3 regions of the Arthrobacter sp. 2MCAF15 genome follow, and region 2 is predicted to be linked to each of the others. Evidence: predicted binding sites of a transcription regulator. Region 2 holds the regulator's gene; each other region holds the start of a gene.
What was found. The regulator LexA, encoded in region 2, represses DNA repair genes until DNA is damaged. The targets are predictions, from matches to a motif close to TCGAACANNTGTTCGA.

Region 1 (6,613 bases), on a different contig from region 2:
TGCAGCGAATCGAAGGCGCCCAGCTGCGCAAGGCGTTGGATGCTGGGCCTGCTCAGCCGTGACCGGGCGCGCAGGTCTGCCAGCGAATCGTAGGGCTGGCCGGCCACAATCCGCTTCAGCTCGGCACCGGAAAGCCCGAAGATGCCGTTCAGGCTCAGCCTGATGCCCAGCCTGCCCCGGTCCGGCCCGGATTCCACCGGCTCCACCCGGTACTCCGCCTGGCTCCGGTTGATGTCGAGGGGCAGGATGGGGATGCCCAGCCGGCGGGCCTCGGCCACGAGCAGGCGTTTGGGGTACATGCCGGGGTCGTGTTCCCAGAGCCCGGCGAGAAAGGCCTCCGGGTGGTGCGTCTTCAGCCAGGCCGACTGGTAGGTGGGCACGGCGAACGCGGCGCCGTGGGCCTTGCAGAACCCGAAGCTGCCAAAGGCCTTCAGCGTGCCCCAGACCTTGTCCACCACCTCGGGACTGTAGTTTCGTGCCCGCGCCTCCTTCCGGAAGAACTCCTCCACCCTGGCCTCCAGCACCTCGTTGCCCAGCGCCCGGCGGAACTCGTCCGCGCGTGCCAGCCCGCACCCGGTCATCACGTCGAAGGTCTTAAGGATCTGTTCGTGGAAAACGGTGACCCCGTGGGTCTCCTTAAGGACCGGCTTGAGGTGGGGATGCGGGTAGACCTCGGGGGCGAATCCGTGCCGGTGCTCCAGGAAGGGCCGGACCATGTCGGATTTCATCGGGCCGGGCCGGAACAGCGATATGTCAATGATGAGGTCGTTGAAATCCCGAGGCGCCATCTTCCCGATCAGTTCGCGCTGGCCCGGGGATTCGATCTGGAAGCAGCCCAGTGTGTGGGTGCTGCGGATCAGTTCAAAGGTTGGCTCGTCATCGAGCGGGACCGCGTTGAGGTCGATGCGCCCGTCCTCGGCGATGTAATCCGGGCCGGCCCCGTCCGCGCCTGCCGGATGTGCGCCGGCGGCAACCACCTCGGCCTTGGAGGGGTGGAGCCGGATGACTTCCCGGACGGCAAAAGCCATGGCGCTCTGCATCCGGACGCCCAGGACATCGAGTTTGAGCATGCCCATGGGGTCCATGTCGTGCTTGTCGAACTGGCTCATGGGCAGGCCAAGGCCGCTGGGCTGCACGGGGGTGCGGTCCAGCAGGGTGGCATCGCCGAGGATGACCCCGCACGGGTGCATGGAGATGTGGCGGGGCAGACGGTCCAGCCGTTCCGTGAGGTCCACCAGCAGGTCCAGCTGCTGGTTTTCGGTGAAGCCGCGCTGCTCCACCCGGTCCGCAAACTCCTTCAGTTCGGGTTTCTCCACGAGGGCTTCACGGAAGTGCCTTGCAGAGAACCGCCACAGCTGCTTGGCAATCTCCCCGACCTCGCCGTCGTCCATGCCCAGGGCCAGGCCGGCGTCGCGCACGGCACCGCGAGCGCGGTAGCCGTTCTGCATGCTCATCAGCGTGACGCGCTCGGCGCCGAAGCGTTCAAAGATCTTCCGGTAGACGTTGTGCCGTTCTGCGCTTTCGACGTCGATGTCGATGTCGGGCAGGGTGGCGCGGTCGCGGGAAAGGAAACGTTCAAAGATGAGGTCGTGCTGGAGCGGGTTCACCTGGCTGACGTCGATCAGGTAGTTGACCAGGCTGGAGGCGCCGGAACCGCGGGCGGCCGCCCGGACGCCCAAGTCCAGGATCATCCGGGAGACCTCTGCGACGGTCAGGAAGTAGGAGGCGAACCCCAGCGAGTCGATAATCCGGAGCTCGTGCGCCAGCCGGGTCCGCATCTGTTGTTCCTGCCGCCCGGAAATTCCCGGGAAACGGCGGCCGATGCCGGACTCACAGCGCAGGGTCAGCTCTGCGAGCGCGTCGCCGTCGATCCCGATCACGGAGGCTTCCGGAACCACGGGCTGTTTCCAGCCCATGTCTGCCACGGGATCCATGCGGCAGCGGTCCGCGAGCGCCTCGGTCTGGGCGAGTAGCCGTTTGAGGTCCGCAGTGCCGTAGCCGGCGGCATGGATGATCTCCTTGCCCAGCTGCAGCATCTGGGCCGCCGATTTGAGCCAGCCCTGCCCGTTGGGCTGCAGCAGAGGGGCGGCGGAGAGCTCGGGGAGTGATTTGAGCGTCCGGGCCGAGTCCAGCACATCGGCGGTCGCCGCGCCGTCCTCGGCCACATACCGCACGGCGTTGCTCAGCACGGCGGGCACCCCGTGTTCTGCCGCGAGCTTCAGCATGCGCACCGCGTGGGCGGTGCTCATGGGTTCCCCGGGCGGGCTGAGCTGGGACACTGCTTCCGCGGCGAGCGTTCCGGGAGGCATGGCATCCAGCCAGCGTTTGAACAGGGTGCGGGGCCGCAGGTACCGCCGGCCGCCCATGGCACGGCCGACGTCGGAGTCCGGGCCGATCAGCACCGTCAGGACCGGCTGCAAGGTTTCCGGGTGCAGGGTGCGGGAGGCCAGTTCCGCCCGGGTGACGGCCACCGGTACTGCTCCCCCGGCCTTGCCCGTGGTGCGGGCATGGGCGTCGGAGATCAGACGGCACAGCGCCCTGTAGCCTGCGCCGTTGTTGTGCCCGTGCGCCAGCACGACGACGCGTCCCCCGAGCTGGGTGCGGAGGTCGCCGTCGTCGTCAAAGACCGCGAGGTCCACGCCGACGATCGCATCCAGGCCGGCGGCCATGCACGCCTTCAGGTGCTTGACGGTTCCGTAGAGCCCGTCGCGGTCCGTGCAGGCCAGGGCAGTGGCGCCGTCGGCGGCGGCCGCGGCGGCCAGCTCATCCGGCCAGGAGACGCCATAGTGGGCGCTGAAGGCGGTGGAGACGTGCAGATGGGTGAAGCTCATGCCGTCTCGGGCTTCCGGAGGGGCTGCAGCGCGTCGTGGATCCTCAGGAGCCGCCAGCGGCCGCTGCCGATATGCCGGGTCAGGTCAAGGGTGAGGGTGGAGGCCGCGGCGTGGTCACCGGCGGCACGGACCTGGACGCGCCAGATCTCGTGATCCACCAGTCCCGGCCCGCTCCCGAGCGGCGCCCGGCTTTCTTCCGCCCACCACTGGCGGCGTTCAAACCAGCGGACAGGTTCGGCGCAGACCGTGTAGCGACGTCCGGCCCAGTCGAGGCGCAGGGGCTGGCCTGAGGGCGTGCAGGCGACATCCACAGACTCGCTGAACATGCCCACGTTGCCTCCCGACCCAGTCCGGGCTGGAGCCGGCCCAGTCCCCGCTTCGACTTTCCACGTCTACTTCAAGTTCCAGCTACTTCAAGGTCCAGCGCTTCTGCATTGATTCGAATCTGAATTTATTCGAACATATCTTCGAATAAAATCAGTCTACGTCGAAGAGGCGACAAAACCCAGATCGGGGGTGGACGGACGATGGCACAGGTAGCAGGATTGAGCCATGAGCTCCCATATCGCACTCCTGAAGCACGTAAAGGTCGCCGCCAAGAATTCAACCTTGGTGGCGACCTTCGATATAGACGGCAATATCCCGGGGCAAGGCGCCTACGTGGTGGGCCTGCTGGCAGCCGAGCCGGACTACTCCCATCAACGCAGACTGGGTATTGAGTTCATGAACGGCGAGGCGGTCTCCTTCTACTTCTTCAATCATGACGGCACGGAAGAGAACTTCGACCTCAAAGGCGTGGAACACTCAGGAAACACCATCACCGGAAACTTCCCCATCGCGACTGTGCTGGGCCTGCCCAAGGGCCACCTCATGACCGCCTTCAGCGATTGTGACGGCCGGGACTACCAGGCCAACGTGCCTGTCGAAGAGGCCCTCTAGCCGGCAGGAACCGACCCCGGCCGTGCGGAAGTGGCGGCTGCGCGGGCCTTAGTCCGTCCAACAGAAATCTGTTGCACTCGAAGCCGTGGCGGCACGCTTTCGGCCGCTTTCCCGACGTCTGCGGAGACAATGCCGACGAATGTGGCATACCCCCTTACCCGCCTCAGGATCCCGCCCCGACCCCTCGACGCCGGGCCGCGATGTGCTCGGCGACCATGATCGTGGGGATGTTGATGTTAGCCGACGGCGGTTCAGGAAGGATCGAGGCGTCGACTACCGAGAGGCCCGGCACTCCGTACACCCGTCCCGAGGTGTCGACCACAGCGCCGGCCCGGGGGTCCGTTCCCATCGCACAGGTACCCACGGGGTGGTGGTAAGTCGTGGCCGTGGCCTTGATCCAGGTGCGAACGGCGACGGCGTCGGCCACCAGGTCCTTCTGGGGCGCGAGCCGGGAACCGCCAGTGATCCGGGTCAGATGAGGGTGGGCCACGGCGGCGTCCGCGAGCTGCAGGCCCTCCACCAATCGATCGATGTCCACCGGATTGCGGAAGTACCCGAGGTCGATGGCCGGTGCGGCAGTCGGGTCGAGTGTGAGCACCCGCACCTCGCCGCGCGACGCCGGCTTCAACAACGCCGCGGCGAGCATGCAGCGGTACCCGTCCCCGAGCCGGTACGGTCCGCAGACCATGAGCTGGAGATCCGGAGGATCCGCCGCGGAACTCCGGCTGCTCCGGGCTGTCGCCAGCATCTGGAAGATCGGAGGGTCTCCGAGTGGTTGGAGACAGGGCAGGTCGATTGCCACCCACGGGTGGTCGGCGAGATTCGTCCCCACACCCGGCAGGTCGATCGTGACGGGCCTGCCCAATGCGGCTACGTCCGCGGCGGGGCCGATGCCAGAGCGGATGAGCAGCGCGGGCGAGTGGTAGGCGCCAGCGCAGACAATTACCTCATCGGCCGCGATGATCTCGCCCTCGGAGGACCGGACACCTATCGCACGCCCGCGACGTAGCACGACCTCGGCGATCGGACAGGTCGCGCGGATCGTCAGGTTGGGCCGGGAGCGGACGGGATCCAGAAAGGCCAGCGCCGTACTGACCCGGAGGCCTCGCACACAGTTGACTGGCAGCGCCGAGAGACCGACAGCCCCCGGGGCGTTGTGGTCTGGAATTCGCGGGATCCCAACCTCCGCGATGGCGTCCTCCATCGCAAGCGTGAGCTCGGACTGTTCGTCCCCCTGATAGCGGCGGATCGGCACTGGGCCGTCCGTCCCGTGATAGGGCGACGACCCGAAGTCCTGGTCATGCTCAAGGCGGAGGAAAGAGGGCAGCACGTCCGCGAAAGTCCATCCCGGCAATGCCCAGCCGTCGTAATCGGCCGGATGCCCGCGCAGGGCGAAGGTGGCATTGACGGCCGACGAACCCCCGGTCACCCGCCCCTGTGGAAGGTCCAACGGCGGACCTCCGGCGACGCCTGTTCCATGTAGCCCCCAGTCGTGCGAGGCCGTGCTGGTGCCATGGATGCCGTCCGCGAGGTCGGCCGGAAGCCTCGCCGCCGGGTAGTCCGGCCCCGCTTCGAACAGCACCACCTCGCGGTCGGCGTCCTCGCTGAGCCGCGAAGCCAACACGCAGCCTGCACTGCCCGCACCCACCACGGCCACGTCATACCGGCTCTTCATCGCTTGCCCTCGCTTCCAACTCCAGTCTCGGCCGGTGGCGGGGGTTTTGCTAGTTCAGAATTCGAACGGGCCCAGAGAGGTCCCAGGGCCGCCATCAACGCCGACGGCGCGGGTACCAGTCGGTCTGGACATTCAGGAGGATTAGCTGCCGGCTTTGTACACTTCCAGCTCGAGCGTGATGAAGGCGTCGATCATCGCCCGGTAGGTCTTCTCGACAAGTTCGACGTCGATGTCCTTCTTTTCCGCCGTCGCGCGGACGTGTTCGATGACCCGCTCCACACGGCCGGGCGCACGGACCTCGGCGCTGTCCGCCTTGAGGGTCCCGGCGATCCGGATCAGACGCTCACGGCGCCCGATCAGGGACACAATCTGCTCGTCCACCTCGTCAACAGCCACCCGCACGGCGGCGAGCTGTTCGCGGTCGGCCTGGGCGGCCTTGTCGTCTGCGTGATTTGTGGGCATGTGCATGACAGTATCGAAAGATGCAGCCACGAGTCGACTTCATATCACTAGGTGTCCGCAGTGTTGACGCCTCACACCGCTTCTACGTCGATGGCCTCGGATGGCCGGTCCACCGGGAAGTGCCCGGGGAGGTGCTCTTCATCCAGGTCAACCACGGCCTCATCCTCTCCCTCTGGGACGCGGCCCAAATGCAGGCCGAAGCGGCCACCGACGCCCCTGCCGGCATTGCCACCATCACCCTGAGCCACAATCTGGCCAGCACGGCAGAAGTCGACTGGGTGATGGCCGAAGCAGAGAGCGCCGGAGCGGCCATCATCGCCGAACCAAAGACCCAGTCCTGGGGCGGTTACACGGGATACTTCGCCGACCCCGACGGCTACCGCTGGGAGGTCGCCTTCAACCCAGACTGGGTGGTCGACGGCGGCGGCAAAGTAACGCTGTAGCCCAGGCTGTTGTAACCCAGGGCGCTGTAACCACAGGAGGCCAGCTCCGCTTGCGGCCAGCCAACCCCTAGAACAGGCTCCCCACCGGCTCGATGAGTTCCGGCGAGTCATTCCTGACGTTCCCGACGGCGGTGCCGACGGCGTCGATCGTCCAGCCTTCCGCGACGTCGTGCGCCCCGGCCCGGACCAGGTCCACGAGTCCGGCCGCGTCATCGGCCTGCGGGTCCAGCCACGTCTGCATCGTCTCGCGGTTCATGGGCAGC
Region 2 (6,613 bases):
CGAGGCGCACGAACTTCAGGACCGGGTCACGGGCGCGGTCTCCGGCCAACTCTCCGCGGCGATGGTGCACGCCGCAGCATCCGGGGCCCGAAAGCACACGGGCATTACCGTGGACGCCCTGAACAATGCCGCCGCCCACCTGGAACTGGCCATCGACGGCGTCCCCAGCGGCTTGATGCCCAACGGCCTGAACTCCGAACAGCTGGACTGCATCGACCAGCTGCGCGACGCCTGCCGCGCCGCACTGTCCGACTCGAAGGGGGACAGTTCCACGACGGCCGACGGCGGGCGCCAGCTCGCCCGCTCACGCCTGATGGTGATCCTGGAACTCTGCGAACGACTCCTGGCCGCGCGCGAAAACCGCGAGGTCGTGTGGTTCTCCCGCAACAGCAGCTTCGACCCGGCACAGGGCTTCTCACAGCCCGACGAGAGCGCGCCGGCGTTGATCAACGTGGCCCCGTTGAGCGTCGCGGGGCGTTTGCGTGAGGGCCTGTTCGCCGAGCACACCGTCATCCTGACCTCGGCCACCCTCGCCATCGGCGCAGCCTTCGAGCCTGCCGCCGGCGGCCTGGGCCTGGTCGGCAACGGCGCCCCCAGCTGGACCGGCGTCGACGTCGGATCGCCCTTCGACTATCCGAAGCAGGGCATCCTCTATGTCGCCCGGCACCTGCCCAAACCCGGTCGCGGGACATCCCCTGAAGCGCTGGACGAACTAGAGAAGCTGATCCGCGCGTCCGGCGGCGGTGCCCTGTGCCTGTTTTCCTCACGGCGCGCGGCCGAGGACGCAGCCGAGGCCATGCGGCCCCGGCTGGGCATGAGCATCCTGTGCCAGGGGGAGTCGACCATGACCGCACTCGTGCGCCAGTTCGCCGACGAACCGGACACGTGCCTGTTCGGAACCATGTCCCTCTGGCAGGGCGTCGACGTCCCTGGCGTGTCCTGCCGGCTGGTGGTCATTGACCGGATTCCCTTCCCGCGGCCGGACGATCCGCTGATGACGGCCCGCTCCCGGGCCGTCGCCCAAGCCGGCGGCAACGGCTTCATGTCCGTCTCCGCCACACACGCCGCGATCCGCCTCGCGCAGGGCGCAGGCCGGCTGATCCGCTCGACGTCGGACAAAGGCGTGGTGGCCGTACTGGATTCGCGGCTGTCCACCGAGCGCTACGGCGGATTCCTGCGTGCCGCGCTGCCGCCGTTCTGGCCGACCACCGATTCCGCCATTGCCATGGCGGCCCTCGAACGGCTCGCCAAAGAGTCGGCACAGGCCGCCAAGTAGGCGGCCGCGCAGCCAGCAGACCAGGAATCGCAAAGGTCCCCGTCCGGATTGCCGGCGGGGACCTTGCTTTGGGTGCACATGTTCTTTGGGCGTACGTAATCCGGGATGACCCCGGCCGCAGCCGTCAGAGGGAGCGGAGAACCGAGACGACTTTGCCCATGATGACGGCGTGGTCGCCCAGGATGGGTTCGTACTGGGTGTTCTGCGGCAGCAGCCAGGTGTGGCCGTCCCGCTGGCGGAAGGTCTTGACCGTGGCTTCGTCGTCCAGCAGTGCGGCCACGATGTCGCCATTCACGGCATCGCCCTGGCGGCGGACAACCACCCAGTCGCCGTCGCAGATGGCGGCATCGATCATCGAGTCGCCGGCGACCTTGAGCATGAAGAGTTCGCCATGGCCCACGAGCTGCCGGGGCAGCGGCATGACGTCTTCCACCACCTGGTCCGCGAGGATCGGCCCGCCGGCGGCGATGCGTCCGACGAACGGCACCATTGCCGTGTCGGTGGCGCTGGCGAGTTCGGTGACCGAGAGGCCGCCGACGGCCCGCAGGCCGCTGGACTTCTCGACCCCCGAAATCGCCGTGGTCCCCTCATCCAAGGTCAGCGGCATGAGTACTTCCATGGCCCGGGGACGCTTGGGGTCGCGCCGCAGGTAGCCAAGCTTTTCGAGCTGGGAGAGCTGGTGGGTCACGCTGGACAGGCTAGCTAGGCCGACGGTGTCACCGATCTCGCGCATGGAGGGCGGGTAGCCGTTGTCCGTGACGGAGCGCTGAATGGTTTCCAGAATTTTCTTCTGCCGGACGGTGAGGCTTTTGGGGGCCCGTGCGGGTTGTGGGCTCCGCGAGGAGGCCCTGCCGCCGGTGGCTTGTGCTGCCATGTTCGCCAATGCCTTTCCGTTCCGCCCGGCCGCCATGTCTGGTCACCGGGAACTTCCGGCCTGAAAATGTCAGACCCTGCTGATCAACTACCAATGTTCGAATCAACCGGCGATGTTCGAGTCGTAAAAAGTTCGAGTCGCAAATGTTCGAGTCACAAGTGGTTGTCCTGTCCCTCAAAAATAGGCCAGCTGCAAGGCTTTTTCAAACATTTGTTCTAGCGAGTCTCGACATCGTTCGTTAGTAAGTGCTAAAACAGAACAAGCAAGGTTCGAATATGTGTTCGATTTCAGAGCTCCGGCTCCGGAGGCAATGTTCGGTTCTATGTTCGAAGGTTTCGGTCGGTTGGCGGCGAGTACGCGGAATACGTCGGGCGGCACCGTAAGGTCCAGGAGGGCTCAGTTCATGTCAGCTTCAAGCGCGTTTCACAGCACTTTTGTTCATGGCGTCACGAATCAGCAGCGCCGTGCGGGTCGCAACGTCACTGGTCACGGCAGCCACGGCAACGTGTACCCGATCGGCGCCGGCCGGCGGCCTTCCGCGGCACCGGCCGCGGTGCAGGGCCTGAGTGCCGTTACTTCGGTAAGCCGGAAGCAGCCGCCGCTGCGGCTCACCCGTCGCGGACGTTTCGTTTTCTTTGGCGTCCCCCTGATCCTGCTGGCGGCGCTCATCCTCTCGTTCAGCGGATTCCTCAACGCCCCCGCGAAAGCGGCGGATTCCGCGGACCAGCTCTCGCTGACGCCCACCGTTTCGGTGACTGTGCAGCCCGGGGAGTCCCTCTGGGCCATTGCGGGCTCCGTCGCCCCGGAGCGCGACCCCCGCGATGTCGTTGCCGATATCGTGCAGCTGAATAACCTGGACGCCGCGCGTGTGATGCCGGGCCAGCAGCTGTTCGTGCCGTCAAAGTAGCTCCATCCACCTGGCCCCATGTGCCGTCGCGGGCGTCACAGTTTCAGGGCCCGTCCCGCTACCACTTAAACTGGTCACGTGACTGACCAGCTTGAGCGCCTCAACCGACTGCCCCTCCGAAACAATCTGCGCGGCCTGCGTCCCTATGGCGCGCCCCAGCTGGACGTCCCCATCCTGCTCAATGTCAACGAGAACACCCATGGTGTCCCCGCGGATGTCCGCGAGGCCATTACCGAGGCCGTAAGCGCCGCCGCCGCCGGGCTGAACCGCTATCCGGACCGCGAGTTCACTGAACTGCGTGTTGCCCTCGCCGAATATCTTGGCCACGGCCTGGACGCGGAGAACATCTGGGCCGCGAACGGCTCCAACGAGGTCCTTCAGCAGATCCTCCAGGCGTTCGGTGGCCCCGGCCGGACGGCCCTCGGGTTCCCTCCCACATATTCGATGTATCCGCTGCTGGCATCGGGCACCGACACGGAGTACATCGTCGGTGCCCGCGCGGCAGACTATGGGCTCAGCGCGGAGTCGGCAGCCCGGCAGGTCCGCGAGCTTCAGCCCAACATCGTCTTCCTGTGCTCCCCGAACAACCCCACCGGTACCGGTCTTGGGCTTGACGTCGTCGAGGCCGTCTACGACGCCGGTGAGGCCAGCCAGACCATTGTGATCGTCGACGAGGCCTACCACGAGTTCGCCCACGACGGCACGCCGAGTGCCCTCACGCTGCTGCCAGGCCGGGAACGGCTCATCGTCTCGCGCACCATGAGCAAGGCCTTCGCCCTCGCCGGCGCACGCCTTGGCTACATGGCCGCGGCCCCGGAGGTCGCGGACGCGCTGCGCCTGGTCCGCCTGCCGTACCACCTCTCCGCCATCACCCAGGCCACCGCCCTGGCCGCCCTGCGCCACCGGGTGGTACTCATGGCGGACGTCGAGGACATCAAGCGCCAGCGCGACCGGATCGTGTCGGAGCTGATCCGGCTGGGCCTTCGGCCGGCCGCCTCGGATTCGAACTACGTGTTCTTCGGCGGGCTGGAGAACCCGCACGAGGTCTGGAAAGGCCTGCTCGAGGCCGGTGTCCTCATCCGCGACGTCGGCATTCCAGGGCACCTTCGCGTGACCGCCGGCACTGAGACGGAAACCACAGCCTTCCTCGAGGCCCTTGAACGCATCCTGACAGGCTCCGCAAAGCCGCAGGCCTAGACTTGGTGGGGAGCCCGAGCGTCCCGCCAGACCGCCCAACACCCCTGCCTTCTTCCAAAGGACACATTTACATGAGCAACCCAGGATCCACCGCCGCCGAGGGTCGGACCGCACGCATGGAACGGACCACCAGTGAGTCCTCGGTCCTGGTCGAGATCAACCTGGACGGCACCGGCGTCTCGGACATCAGCACGTCGGTCCCGTTTTATGACCACATGCTGACGGCCCTCAGCAAGCACTCGTTGATTGACATGACCGTCAAGGCCACCGGTGACACCCACATCGATGTCCACCACACCGTCGAGGACGTAGCGATCACCTTCGGCGAGGTGCTGAAGACCGCCCTCGGCAACAAGGCCGGGATCCGCCGGTTTGGCGAAGCGACCGTTCCGCTGGACGAGGCCCTCGCGCAGGCCGTCGTCGACGTCTCCGGCCGTCCCTACCTGGTCCACGCCGGGGAGCCGGCAGGCCAGGAATACCACCTGATCGGCGGCCACTTCACGGGTTCCCTGACCCGGCACGTCTTTGAAGCAATCACGCTGCACGCCGGGATCTGCCTGCACATGAACGTCACTGCCGGGCGCGACCCCCACCACATCGTTGAGGCCCAGTTCAAGGCCTTTGCCCGGGCCCTGCGCGCGGCCGTGGAACCGGATCCCCGCGTCGAGGGCATCCCGTCCACCAAGGGCGCCTTGTGACCGGCCCGGTACTGCGCGACGGGGCCATCATCGACCCCGCCGCCGGGACCAAATTGGTGTCCCCGGAAGGCAAGCCCACCGTTACCGTGCTGGACTACGGCTCCGGGAATGTCCGGTCCGCCGTCCGTGCGCTGGAACGGGCCGGCGCCGACGTCGTCCTCAGCTCCAAGCCCGAAGATGTCCTCAATGCCGACGGCCTGGTTGTTCCCGGCGTCGGCGCGTTCGAAACCGTCATGCGCGAACTCAAGGCCGTTGACGCCATCCGCATGATCGGCCGCCGCGTCGCCGGGGGCCGGCCTGTGCTGGCCATCTGCGTCGGACTCCAGGTGCTCTTCGAGGCCGGCGTCGAGCACGGCACGGAAGCCGAAGGCATGGGGGAGTGGCCGGGCAAAGTGGAACTGCTGCCCGCCGACGTCGTGCCCCACATGGGCTGGAACACCGTCTCAGCCCCCGAAGGGTCCAAGCTGTTCGCCGGCGTAGAGGGCGAGCGCTTCTACTTTGTGCACTCCTACGGCGTCCAGCACTGGGACTTCGACGTCATCCAGCCCCGGATGGCGGCGCCGCTGGTGACCTGGTCCGACCACGGAGCCCCGTTCATCGCGGCCGTGGAAAACGGCCCGCTGTGCGCCACCCAGTTCCACCCGGAGAAGTCCGGCGACGCCGGCGCCCGGCTCCTGCGCAACTGGGTCCAGGGCCTGCGCCCCGCAGCACCGGCACAATCGGCCGCCCCGGAACGGACCGCCTAGATGTGGTCCCTGGTGCTGATGGGCCTCGCCGGCCTCCTGGTTGGCGGCGCGATCTCCTTCCGGCAGCAGAAAAGTCCTCGTTGGGTGCAGATCGTCTTCTACATCCTCGCCGGCATGTCGCTCCTGGCCGCCTACCTCCTGACCCTGCCGGCGTCCTGACGATTCTGCCGCGCTCCCACGTATCCATCCCCAAGCTGAGGACCCCACGATGACCACCGAAACCCCGCTGCCCGTACTTGAGCTCCTGCCCGCCGTCGACGTCGTCAACGGCCAGGCCGTCCGGCTCGTCCAGGGCGAGGCCGGCAGCGAGACGAGCTACGGCACCCCGCTGGAGGCCGCGCTCAACTGGCAGCAGCAGGGGGCCGAATGGGTGCACCTGGTCGACCTGGACGCCGCGTTCGGCCGCGGCTCCAACGCCGAACTCCTGCGGGAGGTCGTGGGGCGGCTCGATATCAAAGTCGAACTCTCCGGCGGCCTGCGTGACGACGAATCACTCGAAAAAGCCCTCGACCTCGGCGTCGCCCGGGTGAACCTGGGCACGGCGGCCTTGGAGAACCCGGAGTGGACGGCCCGGGTGATCGAACGCTTCGGCGACAAGATCGCCGTCGGCCTGGACGTCCGCGGCACCACACTCGCCGGCCGCGGCTGGACCAAGGAAGGCGGGGACCTCTGGGAGGTGCTCGGCCGCCTCGAGGAAGCCGGCTGCGCCCGGTACGTCGTCACCGATGTGACCAAAGACGGCACGCTCCAGGGCCCCAACGTCGAACTCCTGCGCCAGATGGTCGAAAAGACGGGGAAGCCGGTGGTAGCCTCCGGCGGCATTTCCAGCCTTGAGGACCTGAAAGTCCTGCGGTCGCTGGTGCCGCTCGGCGTGGAGGGCGCCATTGTCGGCAAAGCTCTCTACAACGGCAACTT
Region 3 (6,613 bases), on a different contig from region 2:
GTACTTGATGGCAGGCGATTTCGCTGTCGCGGGCTCACAGGTCACCAGCGGCTTGGTCGGGTCTGAACGCTTCTGCTTGTCCTGGGAAGGGTTGTCGCAGTCGAGGGCCTGAAACTGCTTGTAGACCTCGGGGGTAATCCAGTTCTCGTCGCTGCTGTTGGCCGGCGCGGCCGTCGGCTTGGGCAGCTGGGCGTCCGGGGTCCGGGACGCCTCGGGGACGGCTGCGCCGGCGCCCGTCTGGATCACGGGACGGAAGTTCATGTCGGCGGAGGCCTGGATCAGGGCGCGGGTTTCCTTGGCGGGAGTTCCCGGCAGGCTGACCACGACGTTGCGGCCGGACTGCGTGCTGATTTCAGCTTCCGCGACACCCGAGCCGTCCACGCGCTGACGGATGATCGCCACGGCCTGGTTGAGCTGGTCTTCGGTGATGCCCGAACCGCCCTCAACCTTGGGCGCCAGGATCATCTGTGTGCCGCCTTCCAGGTCCAGGGCGAGCTTTGGAGCCCAGCTGGCCTGGCCGGCAATGGTGCCGCCCGCCAAGACAGCCGTCATGGCGGCGATGAGTACGCCAAGCCAGACCAGCATCCTGATGGCTGAGTTTTTGGGGCCAGTTCGTGCCATTGTCGATCTTTCTTTTATTTGCGGCGGATCCGCCGGCGCGGGCTCTGGGCCCCCGCCGGCGGATGCCCGCAACCGTTGCTTCGCGGGATAGCTCAGGTAGGCAGACTAGCTGTCTTTTTTACCTTCGTCATTGAGGCGGCGCAGGGTTTCCTCGGGAGTTTCATTGCGGGGTGCGTCGCTGAGCGGGGCGGTGCCCTCCGTGCCCTCGGCGCTGAGCTTGTCGGCAGTCAGCGAGGACGCGTCGTCGGGAACAACGGTCGGCTCCTCGGCGGCGACAACCGGCTCCACAATTTTGGTGACGGCCTGGCGGTGCACGGTGGCCGTGTTGCCGGGGGACAGTTCCAGGGTGACCTTGTTCTCCGCTTCATCGATCTCGACGATCCGGCCGAACAGGCCAAAGCTCGTCATGACCTCGACACCAGGTTCGAACTTGGACTGGAGCTGTGCCTGCTGCTGCTGGGTCTTCTTGTTGCGGCGGAACATCATGAAGACGAAAAGTCCGAGCAGGACGAAGAGGAGAATCGTCATGATGTCGATGCCGCCGCCGGCCTGCGGCTGGGTCTGGGCAGAAATAAGTCCGAACACAGGGATTGTTCCGTTCTGTACTTGCATAGCTGTTTTTCAGCAACGTCCGTTTGCTCCGGGCGGCGCGGGCAGGGGTCTGCGCAGCAAGCCGGCAGAGAGACCATCCCCAGCCGCCGGCGGCTACCTGCTCTCCGCCCACGGAAACAAAACCCGAACGTGCCGAGCGTCATTCCAGTCTAAAGGGAAAAGCTGAAGGAAACGTGCTAGCGGCCGTTTCGGATCCACTGGGGACTGGTTTCTTCACCGAGATCGCCGCCGGACCCGCCCGGCTGGCCCTCGCTGGGCTCACCCTCCGGGTCCCCGCCCAGCTCATCGGCCTGGAACAACTCCAGCGGATCCTGCCCGAAGACGCCGGCCGGAACGGCGAAGCCCAAATGGGTCCACGCCGGCGCCAGGGCAATGCGGCCCCGCGGGGTCCGGCCCAGCAGCCCTTCACGCACCAGGTAAGGCTCGGCGACCGTTTCCACGGTCTCCGTTTCCTCACCGACGGCGATCGCGAGGGTGGACAGGCCCACGGGCCCACCGCCGAATTTCGTGATAAGGGCTTCGAGGACTGCACGGTCCAGCCGGTCCAGGCCGCGCTTGTCTACCTCATACATGTCCAGTGCCGCGGACGCCGCCCGGGCATCAATTTGCTCGATACCGTGCACGAGCGCCCAGTCCCGGACCCGGCGCAGGAGCCGGTTGGCGATGCGCGGCGTGCCCCGGGAGCGTCCGGCGATCTCGCTGAATCCCGCCGAATTGACCTTCAGGTCCAGGAGGCCGGCCGAACGGCGCAGGACCAGTTCCAGCTCCTCCACGGAGTAAAACTCCAAGTGGCCGGTGAAACCGAACCGGTCCCGCAGCGGCCCGGGGAGCAGGCCGGCCCGCGTGGTGGCGCCCACCAGCGTGAAGGGCGGCAATTCCAGCGGGATGGCCGTGGCGCCGGCGCCCTTGCCGACGACGATGTCGACGCGGAAGTCCTCCATCGCCATGTACAGCATTTCCTCAGCCGGCCTGGACATGCGGTGGATTTCGTCCAGGAACAGGACCTCACCCTCCGAAAGGGAGGACAGGATGGCTGCGAGGTCGCCCGCATGCTGGATGGCCGGGCCACTGCTGATCCGCAGCGGGACGTTCATTTCGGCTGCGATGATCATGGACAGCGTCGTCTTGCCCAGGCCGGGAGGGCCGGAGAGCAGCACGTGGTCTGCGCTGCGGCCGCGCATGCGTGAGGCCTCCAGGACGAGGGAAAGCTGCTTGCGGACCCGGTGCTGGCCCACGAAGTCGTGCAGGTTCTTGGGCCGGAGTGCGGCTTCGATGACGCGCTCCTCCGGCTCCTCTCCCCCGGCGACGATCGACTGCTCAGCCACGCGCGCCTACCCGGTTACCGGCGCGGGCGCCGTCCTGGCCCAGCCACCGCAGGGTTGCGCGGAGGATTTCGGCCACGTTGCCGTTCTCGGCCAGGTCCGGGGAATCGGCCAGGGATTTCTCGATGCTGGCGGTGGCATCCTTTTCGGACCAGCCAAGGCTGGTCATCGCGGCGACAACCTGCGGCTTCCAAACGGATTCCGCGGAAGCCAAGGGGAGCGGCGCGCCGGGCGCACCCGCAGTGCCGTGCGGGACGAGTTTGCCGGCGAGCTCCAGCACGATCCGGCCGGCCACCTTCGGCCCGATTCCGGGGACCTTCGTGAAGGCCTTGCCGTCGCCGGAGTGGGCGGCCACCCGAATGGCTTCCGGTTCGTGGACGGCAAGCACAGCCAGGGCGAGGCGGGGACCGACACCGCTGACGCTGAGCAGCACGTCAAACACTTCGCGCTCGTCGTCGCTGCCGAAGCCGAACAGGGTCAGCGAGTCCTCCCGCACGATCAGCGAGGTGAAGAGCTTCCCCTCCTCGCCCACCCGGAGCCCGCTGAGGGTCTGCGGCGTGGCATTGACGCTCATGCCCGCACCGTTGAGGTCGATCACGGCGGAGGACAGGCCAACATGCGCAACGGTTCCGCGAAGAAAACTAATCAAGGCCGGGCTCCTGGGTCTGCAGCCGGCCAAAACACAGATGGCAAGCCGGCTATCCGAACATATCTACGAATACCCTACCAAGCCCAGCGGCGGCACAGGCGGACATTTAGCGCGCACGGCGCGCTTTTGCCTCCGCGTCCGCCCATGCCCGCTGGGCCGGCGTGAGCGACTGGCTGCCCGGCCCCGTCGTCGACACAGCGGCGCCGCTGCCGGCCCGCCAGGCGTGGGTGATTGCCAGTGCCAGGGCGTCGGCGGCGTCGGCCGGGCGCGGTGGCGCATCCAGCCGGAGGATCTTCGTTACCAGTTTGGTCACGGCGTCCTTGTTTGATGTTCCACTGCCAGTGACCGCGGCCTTGACCTCGGACGGGGTGTGCAGCGCCACCGGGATGCCGCGGCGCGCGGCGGCGGCAATCACCACGCCAGAGGCCTGCGCCACCCCCATGACCGTGCTGACGTTGAGCTGGGAAAACACCCGCTCCACGGCGAGGACGTGGGGTTCGTACTTGTCCAGCCATTCATCAATGGACGTGGCAATGACCAGCAGCCGCTGGTCCAGGCTCTCCTCGGGGGAGGTTCCCACGACGCCGAAGGCCACCATGGTGGCCCGCCGGTTCTTTTCGACGTCGACGACGCCGATCCCGCAACGGGTGAGGCCCGGGTCAACCCCCAGGACGCGCAGGGTCAAGACCGGGCCTCAAAATCACGGCTAGGTGAGCGTGTCACTCGGCTTCCAGTGCGGCCTGCACTTCGTCGCTGAGGTCGGCGTTGCTGTAGACGTTCTGGACGTCGTCGAGCTCTTCCAGGGCGTCCACGAGCTTCATGAACTTCTTGGCGGCATCGAGGTCCAGCGGCACCTGCATGGACGGCACGAACTCGGCCTCATCGGTGTCGTAGTCAATTCCGGCTTCCTTGAGCGCATCGCGGATGGCCTGGAGGTCGGTCGGCTCCGAGTGGATCTCGAAGGTGTCTCCGTTGTCCTTGACTTCCTCGGCGCCGGCGTCGAGCACTGCCATCAGGACGTCGTCCTCGCTCAAGCCGTTCTTGGGCAGGGACACGACGCCCTTGCGGCTGAAGAGGTAGCTGACCGAACCGGGATCGGCGATCGTGCCGCCGTTGCGGGAGATGGCGAGCCGGACCTCGGAGGCGGCACGGTTCTTGTTGTCCGTGAGGCACTCGATCAGCAGCGCGGACCCCTGCGGGCCGCGGCATTCGTACATGATCTCGGTGTAGTCGACGACCTCGCCGGTGAGGCCGGCGCCGCGCTTGATGGCGCGGTCGATGTTGTCCGCGGGCACCGAGGTCTTCTTGGCCTTGGTGACAGCAAGTTCCAGGCTCGGGTTGCCGGAAAGGTCCGGGCCGCCCATGCGCGCGGCGACTTCGATGTTCTTGATCAGCTTGGCGAACGACTTGGCCCGGCGGCTATCAAGGATGGCCTTCTTATGCTTGGTCGTCGCCCATTTGGAGTGGCCTGACATGCTTTACGCTTCTCCTCTGATCATTCGAATAAACAGTTCATGCACGCGCTTTTCCCCCGTCACTTCCGGGTGGAAGGAGGTGGCCAGCAGCTTGCCGGAACGCACAGCAACAATTCTAGCCGTCCCGTCCAATGATTCGGGGTGGCCGGCTTTGGACGGTTCCACCTGGGCGAGGACCTCCACGCCGTCGCCGACGCGCTCCACCCACGGCCCACGGATGAAGACGGCATGGACAGGCGCCACGACGCCGGCGTCGGCGCTGAAGCCGAGCCCCCGGAAGTCAAGGTCCGTCTCGAAGGACTCGCGCTGCCGGCCAAAGGCGTTGCGGCGCACGGTGATGTCCAGCCCGCCGAACGTCTGCTGCGGGTTGCCGGCAAGGTCCGTGGCCGCGTCCGCGATCTCGTCCGCCAGCAGGATCATGCCGGCGCACGAGCCGTAGACGGGCAGGCCAGCCTGGATGTGTTTGCGCAGCGGATCCCGGAGGCCGAAGATCCTGGAGAGCTTGTCGATCGTGGTCGATTCGCCGCCGGGGATGATCAGGCCGTCCAGGCCGTCAAGTTCGGCGGGGCGTCGGATCCCGACGCCGGTTGCACCGGCGGCTTCGACGGCGTGCAGATGCTCCCGGAAATCGCCCTGGAGCGCCAGGACGCCGATCCGGAGACCCGAACCCACGCGGGATTCAGGGAGGAAAGAGGGGGTGGTCATCCCCACAGCATAATGCTCTGCGCCCGCGCGGTACGCATGGAGGTCGCCTGCACGGGCCCCCTGCGTCCGGGTTCCATGCCTCTGCTGGGATATATTACAGAGCATGCTTTACTTCAGCGTTCCGCTCGGCAAGCTCGTCCGCCGGGTCTCCCGGCTCAGGGGCGGAGGCTCGGCCCTTCCCGGGCTTGTGGTCGAAAAAATCGATCCCGGTTTCATGCAGCGGACACTGTCCGAGCTGCCGCTGGGGGTCGCCGTCGTCAGTGGCACGAACGGAAAGACGACCACCACGAAAATGGTGGTGGAGCTGCTCGAGAGCCAGGGGCTGAAGGTCTTCACCAACCGTACCGGGAGCAACTTCACCCGCGGCGTCGCCGCGGCGCTCCTGGGCGAGGTGGACTGGCGCGGCCGGCTCGATGCCGACGTCGCGGTCCTGGAACTGGACGAGGCGCATGCGGTGCACTTCGTCAACAAGGTCCCGCCGCGCTACAGCCTCCTGCTCAACGTCCTCCGCGACCAGCTGGACCGTTTCGGCGAGATCGACAAGACCGCCGACCTGCTCCAGCACATCGCGTCCAAGACCACCGGGACCGTGGTCCTGAACCGGGAAGACCCCCGCGTCGCCCGGATCGCCCAGACCCTGGACGGTCCCGAGGTGCTCTACTTCGGGCTGGACGATTCGCTGCTGAGCACCTTCCCCAACGATGACGACATGCGCGCGGCGCCGGGGAGCCCGGTGCCGGCAGCCCCTGCCCGGGCGGACGCCGACGTCGTGCTGCGCCGCGTGGGCGCCGATGACGCCGATTTCGAGTACGACGGCGCGACGGTCACCACGGCCATGAAGTTGCGCGGTGTCTACAACATCTTCAACGCCGCCGCCGCACTGACCCTGGCGCGGGCGATCTCTGGTGCCCGCGGCACGGGCACCGACCAGGCGGGCCTGCTCACGGCCCTGTCCAAGGTGGCTCCGGCGTTCGGCCGCGGCGAAAGCCTGGTGGTCGACGGCCTGCCGCTGGAACTGGTGCTGGTCAAGAACCCCAGCGGCTTCCGGCTCGGCCTGAAATCCTTCCCGGCCGCCGGATACGCCACGATGATCGCGATCAACGACAACTACGCGGACGGCCGGGACATGTCCTGGCTCTGGGACGTCGAATTCGACACCCTTCGCGACGACGGCGTGGACCAGCTCACCGGTTCCCGCGCCTACGACATGGCGCTGCGGCTGCAGTACG

Region 1: the regulator LexA is predicted to act here: its motif matches at 3,287-3,302, upstream of AB4089_RS09680 (DUF6504 family protein).
Region 3: the regulator LexA is predicted to act here: its motif matches at 3,258-3,273, upstream of ruvA (Holliday junction branch migration protein RuvA).

What each region holds. Positions count from the first base shown of each region.
Region 1 is NZ_JBFRGZ010000006.1:208,444-215,056, forward strand. It holds gene AB4089_RS09675 (DNA polymerase III subunit alpha) at 1-2,831, opposite strand, end outside; gene AB4089_RS09680 (DUF6504 family protein) at 2,828-3,163, opposite strand; gene AB4089_RS09685 (hypothetical protein) at 3,384-3,770, shown strand; gene AB4089_RS09690 (GMC family oxidoreductase) at 3,934-5,445, opposite strand; gene AB4089_RS09695 (chorismate mutase) at 5,587-5,913, opposite strand; gene AB4089_RS09700 (VOC family protein) at 5,928-6,350, shown strand; gene AB4089_RS09705 (SOS response-associated peptidase) at 6,418-6,613, opposite strand, start outside.
Region 2 is NZ_JBFRGZ010000008.1:263,712-270,324, forward strand. It holds gene AB4089_RS11735 (ATP-dependent DNA helicase) at 1-1,276, shown strand, start outside; gene lexA (transcriptional repressor LexA) at 1,401-2,150, opposite strand; gene AB4089_RS11745 (LysM peptidoglycan-binding domain-containing protein) at 2,554-3,057, shown strand; gene AB4089_RS11750 (histidinol-phosphate transaminase) at 3,136-4,254, shown strand; gene hisB (imidazoleglycerol-phosphate dehydratase HisB) at 4,326-4,952, shown strand; gene hisH (imidazole glycerol phosphate synthase subunit HisH) at 4,949-5,698, shown strand; gene AB4089_RS11765 (hypothetical protein) at 5,699-5,857, shown strand; gene priA (bifunctional 1-(5-phosphoribosyl)-5-((5-phosphoribosylamino)methylideneamino)imidazole-4-carboxamide isomerase/phosphoribosylanthranilate isomerase PriA) at 5,907-6,613, shown strand, end outside.
Region 3 is NZ_JBFRGZ010000006.1:191,107-197,719, forward strand. It holds gene secD (protein translocase subunit SecD) at 1-621, opposite strand, end outside; gene yajC (preprotein translocase subunit YajC) at 727-1,149, opposite strand; gene ruvB (Holliday junction branch migration DNA helicase RuvB) at 1,410-2,558, opposite strand; gene ruvA (Holliday junction branch migration protein RuvA) at 2,551-3,204, opposite strand; gene ruvC (crossover junction endodeoxyribonuclease RuvC) at 3,311-3,889, opposite strand; gene AB4089_RS09615 (YebC/PmpR family DNA-binding transcriptional regulator) at 3,924-4,679, opposite strand; gene pdxT (pyridoxal 5'-phosphate synthase glutaminase subunit PdxT) at 4,683-5,384, opposite strand; gene AB4089_RS09625 (MurT ligase domain-containing protein) at 5,488-6,613, shown strand, end outside.